2 regions of the Paenibacillus sp. FSL K6-0276 genome follow, and region 2 is predicted to be linked to the other one. Evidence: a T-box and tRNA genes for the amino acid it is inferred to sense, from the RefSeq annotation. Region 2 holds a T-box; the other holds one or more tRNA genes.
What was found. The T-box of region 2 lies ahead of pheS (phenylalanine--tRNA ligase subunit alpha). A T-box ahead of a tRNA ligase gene usually reads a tRNA of that ligase, here a tRNA-Phe.

Region 1 (2,467 bases), 1.6 Mb from region 2:
TACCGCCAAATGGAATACTCCTACCCACTCACTGGCTATCAGCTCATGTAAACCCATACTAGTCTGTGCTAGAAGATCATCTACGCTCTCTTCTTCATCATCCTTATCATCCCCGCCCGTAAGCAATTCTTTGCGAGCTAAAATTAGCCACTCCTTCTCTTGAAGCGGAATAAGCAGGATTTCGTTCTCAAAATAGCTACGCAGCAATTTCATCAGTGAACGATAAGAGATCTGCGGACTATGTGCAATCTCACTACTAAGGAGGAATGGAATCATGTCTCCGAACAGACGTCCCTTTAGGGTCATCTCATCGGGAATCTCAGAGTCATTTTTTTCTTTCTCTAGCTCCGTGTTCAACCAGGCCCCAAGCTGCCGTGCCTCCACTTCACCTTCTTCTCTAAGCCCTGTAGCTTTAAGTGCAATAGCAAAATTTCGAACTGCATAATTGACCAGTTGTACTTCCAGAGAGGTAAGCCCCTCCATTTCCACCCAAACAGCGGTTACACGTCCATCATTCTCATACAAAGGTGCCCAGAGATGACCCTCATGGATTACCAGCTGATCCTGTACTTCTAATCCCATGCTAAAAAGAGAAGCTGAATGCTGCCTCCCTAACTGCTTGATTCCGGTTCTCTTTCCGGTGAGCTGCTCTAATTTTTTCCGCAATGTCTCACTATCCATAGTCACCATGCTCCACCACTTTTGCTCTTTTCGCCTATTTTAGCATATTCTCTTATATTATGTTAATCGCTACAGTAGCGCGCTACTATAATACAACCATAAAACACAAAAAAAGCCACCACCATAAGGTGATGACTTTCTGTTTGGGATGAGCCATGAAGGACTCGAACCTTCGACACCCTGATTAAAAGTCAGGTGCTCTACCAACTGAGCTAATGGCTCATAAATGGTGGGGGATGATGGATTCGAACCACCGAACACGTACGTGAGCAGATTTACAGTCTGATGCGTTTGGCCACTTCGCTAATCCCCCAGGGAAAAGTGGCTCGAGACGGATTCGAACCGCCGACACGAGGATTTTCAGTCCTCTGCTCTACCGACTGAGCTATCGAGCCATATTAAATTGACATAAAAATAAAGTGGTAGTCTTAAACTTCCCACTCTAATCTTGTGGAAAAAAATGGCGGAACCGACGAGATTCGAACTCGCGATCTCCTGCGTGACAGGCAGGCATGTTAGGCCAACTACACCACGGTTCCGCATTGATAAAAAATGGTGCCGGCGAGAGGACTTGAACCCCCAACCTACTGATTACAAGTCAGTTGCTCTACCAGTTGAGCTACACCGGCACGGTGTGAAATAAATCTTAAAGAGATGAAAATGGTGGAGGCTGAGGGGATCGAACCCCCGACCCTCTGCTTGTAAGGCAGATGCTCTCCCAGCTGAGCTAAGCCTCCAGGTATTATGGTAGCGGCGAAGGGGATCGAACCCCCGACCTCACGGGTATGAACCGTACGCTCTAGCCAGCTGAGCTACACCGCCACAATAATTAGTAATGCTATGGATTGAAAATGGCGGAGAGAGTGGGATTCGAACCCACGCACCGCTTACGCAGTCTAACCCCTTAGCAGAGGGTCCCCTTATAGCCACTTGGGTATCTCTCCAAACGATATCAGTACCACAGCAATCCAAACAGGAATTTGACTCCCTGAAAACTGAATCCGAATTGAATTTGCGTTTTAAGTATAGGATAAGCCCTCGACCGATTAGTATTGGTCAGCTCCATGCATTACTGCACTTCCACCTCCAACCTATCTACCTCGTCGTCTTCAAGGGGTCTTACTAATTGGGAAATCTCATCTTGAGGGGGGCTTCACGCTTAGATGCTTTCAGCGCTTATCCCGTCCGTACGTAGCTACCCAGCCATGCTTCTGGCGAAACAACTGGTGCACCAGCGGTACGTCCATCCCGGTCCTCTCGTACTAAGGACAGCTCCTCTCAAATTTCCTGCGCCCACGACAGATAGGGACCGAACTGTCTCACGACGTTCTGAACCCAGCTCGCGTACCGCTTTAATGGGCGAACAGCCCAACCCTTGGGACCTACTTCAGCCCCAGGATGCGATGAGCCGACATCGAGGTGCCAAACCTCCCCGTCGATGTGGACTCTTGGGGGAGATAAGCCTGTTATCCCCAGGGTAGCTTTTATCCGTTGAGCGATGGCCCTTCCATGCGGTACCACCGGATCACTAAGTCCGACTTTCGTCCCTGCTCGACTTGTAGGTCTCGCAGTCAAGCTCCCTTATGCCTTTGCACTCTTCGAATGATTTCCAACCATTCTGAGGGAACCTTGGAACGCCTCCGTTACTCTTTAGGAGGCGACCGCCCCAGTCAAACTGCCCGCCTGACACGGTCCCCGTACCCGGTAAGGGTACTAGGTTAGAACCTAGATACGATCAGGGTGGTATCCCAACGGCGCCTCCACCGAAGCTTGCGCTCCGATTTCT
Region 2 (2,467 bases):
AGCCACCCATTTTCAGAACATTTGGATGCACCATGCCCGCGCCAAGGATTTCTAACCATCCGCTTTGCTTACATAGTCTGCAGCCATCGCCGCCACATTTGAAGCAGCTTACGTCAACTTCAACGCTTGGCTCGGTGAAGGGGAAGAAGCTCGGACGAAGACGAATGCCTGTATTCGGGCCAAACATCTCTTGCACGAATTGCTGCAAGGTTCCTTTCAGATCACTCATCCGAATGTTGCTTCCGATAACCAAACCTTCGATTTGATGGAACTGGAAGGAATGCGTTGCATCGTCATCATCGCGGCGGAATACTTTCCCCGGGCAAATGATTTTAACTGGAACTTCGCCGTGCATAGCCTGCATAGTACGAATCTGTACAGGAGACGTTTGAGTGCGCATAAGCAGGTCATCTGTCAAATAGAAAGAATCTTGCATATCGCGTGCCGGGTGATTTTTAGGCAGATTTAGTGCTTCAAAGTTATAATAATCGGTCTCCACTTCCGGACCTTCAGCTACACGGTAGCCCATACCAATGAAAATATCCTCGATTTCCTGAACCACTCTGCTAAGCGGGTGAATGCCCCCTTGCTGCATGCGGCGACCTGGTAGGGTTACGTCTACTTTTTCAGCCTGCAGACGTTGCTGAGTCTCTTGCTGTTGAAAAGCCTCTTGCTTCGCTCCAATAATCTCCTCAATGGCACTACGCACCTGATTCGCTACTTGCCCGATAACCGGACGCTCCTCAGCACTAAGTCCTCCCATACCACGTAGAACTTCTGTAAGCTCGCCTTTTTTACCGAGATATTTCACTCTTAGGTCATTCAGAACCTGTGGATCCATAACCTCCTGCAACTTAGCCAGCGCCTCAACCTTCAATGCTTCCAACTTCTCTTTCATGGCCGTGTACAGCCCCCTTCAATCATTGTCTAGTTCAACAAAAAAAGGCCTTTCCTCCCGGTAAGGGACGAAAAGACCGTGGTACCACCCTTGTTAGATAAGCTGATCTGTTCCCCTTAAGAGCTTCATTCCCTCTTTTGGCTGGACAGATACCTATCTCACTTTACACAGAAATAACGGTCTGCGACCGGTTTCCCCTACTCATCCTTACAAGGCAATCTTAAGGAATTCAAGGAACTGCTCCGGAGTGAACTTCGACAGCTCTGTTTCTTAGAAACGCTCTCAATCACCGGCGTCTCCTCCCTGTAAGTCAGGCACTGTGTACTCTTCTCCATCACTGCATTTCACAATTCAATCTAATTGTCAGGTATCTCTTTTATGCAAGAGATATGTCTATTTATTATATGCAAAATCTGTCGTTTTGACAAGCTCAAGCATAAACGCCTTCGGCGTCCTTATAAGGACGGTTAGGGTGATTTTTATCTCGCTTTAAGCTGGCTTTGAGGTTCAGAGCCGTTTTGTGGACTTTTTTTCAGCTAACGTTCAGCGGAACTTGATAATTTCCATTACTAAGAGGGCACGGTTGTACTCAATCATAAAACCTTCATAGAACTAGGACTTTATATAGGGAGGGAATTACATGCACGCACGAAGAACAAAAGCAGCTGTGATCATGCTTAGCGCAGCAGTTCTGAGTCAAGCTACAGCGTACGGAGCGTACGGAGCATACGCGGCATCAACGACTACTTCATCTGCCAAAACAGCCACAACCACCACCGTATCCACTCTGGATAAACTCGGCTCTATAGCTTTGAAGAGTAGCTTTAGCGTGAAGCTGAGCGATGTTGGCTTTTTGACTCAGGATAGCGGCAATTTTCTTACATACACACTCAGCTATTACAATGGGAGCGATAGCAGTATCAATCTTGTGGACTATCTCTCTAAGGTAACTACTACCGGAGGAACGGTTATCCAAGGAAGCCCAGTAACTAGCAGTGCAACCATCAAATCCATAGCCTCCAAAAGCAGTCAGTCTGTAACCTATTACGTAAACGTCGGTAAATCCACATCTTTAAATGGGGTTACGATTTCATTATTCGGTTGGGATTTCAGTAGTACCAGCAATTATCAAAAGAGGTTGGGGACCTTCACACTTCCAGCAGCTTTTTCACAAGCCGTCGCTAGAGGGCAGAGTAAAAAGATCACCCTAAATAACCTCCCTGTTATAACCAAAACGGAAAGTCTACAAATTTACAAATATAACGGTAAGGTATATGCCAAAGTAGGTGTGAGCTTAACCAATCAAGGAAGCAAAGTGCTCAGTGATACTGAACTTAAGGGATACCTCGCATCCGCAGGAGGATCTGTATTTGAACTGACGCTCGATGATGCGAGCTGCAACTACAAAGTACAGCCACAGGAAAAAAAGACGATCTACTACATGACGGAAATCCCCTCTTATATGAAGACAGACAATATGACTCTGCAATTTGCTGGAGAAGATTCCGCCGCTACCACACCTGATCTTGTCGTAGCCAGCAACGTCGTCAAGAAGCTTACGATCAGCAG

Region 1: it has a tRNA-Phe gene. The T-box ahead of pheS (phenylalanine--tRNA ligase subunit alpha) is inferred to sense a tRNA for this amino acid. The anticodon was not compared.

Annotation. Positions count from the first base shown of each region.
Region 1 covers NZ_CP150276.1:154,717-157,183, reverse strand. The annotation lists gene MHH52_RS00775 (helix-turn-helix domain-containing protein) at 1-690, opposite strand, end outside; tRNA gene MHH52_RS00770 (tRNA-Lys) at 831-903, opposite strand; tRNA gene MHH52_RS00765 (tRNA-Tyr) at 909-994, opposite strand; tRNA gene MHH52_RS00760 (tRNA-Phe) at 1,004-1,076, opposite strand; tRNA gene MHH52_RS00755 (tRNA-Asp) at 1,143-1,220, opposite strand; tRNA gene MHH52_RS00750 (tRNA-Thr) at 1,235-1,310, opposite strand; tRNA gene MHH52_RS00745 (tRNA-Val) at 1,343-1,418, opposite strand; tRNA gene MHH52_RS00740 (tRNA-Met) at 1,427-1,503, opposite strand; tRNA gene MHH52_RS00735 (tRNA-Ser) at 1,534-1,625, opposite strand; rRNA gene MHH52_RS00730 (23S ribosomal RNA) at 1,708-2,467, opposite strand, start outside.
Region 2 covers NZ_CP150276.1:1,732,039-1,734,505, reverse strand. The annotation lists gene pheS (phenylalanine--tRNA ligase subunit alpha) at 1-898, opposite strand, end outside; T-box leader at 959-1,245, opposite strand; gene MHH52_RS07915 (hypothetical protein) at 1,539-2,467, shown strand, end outside.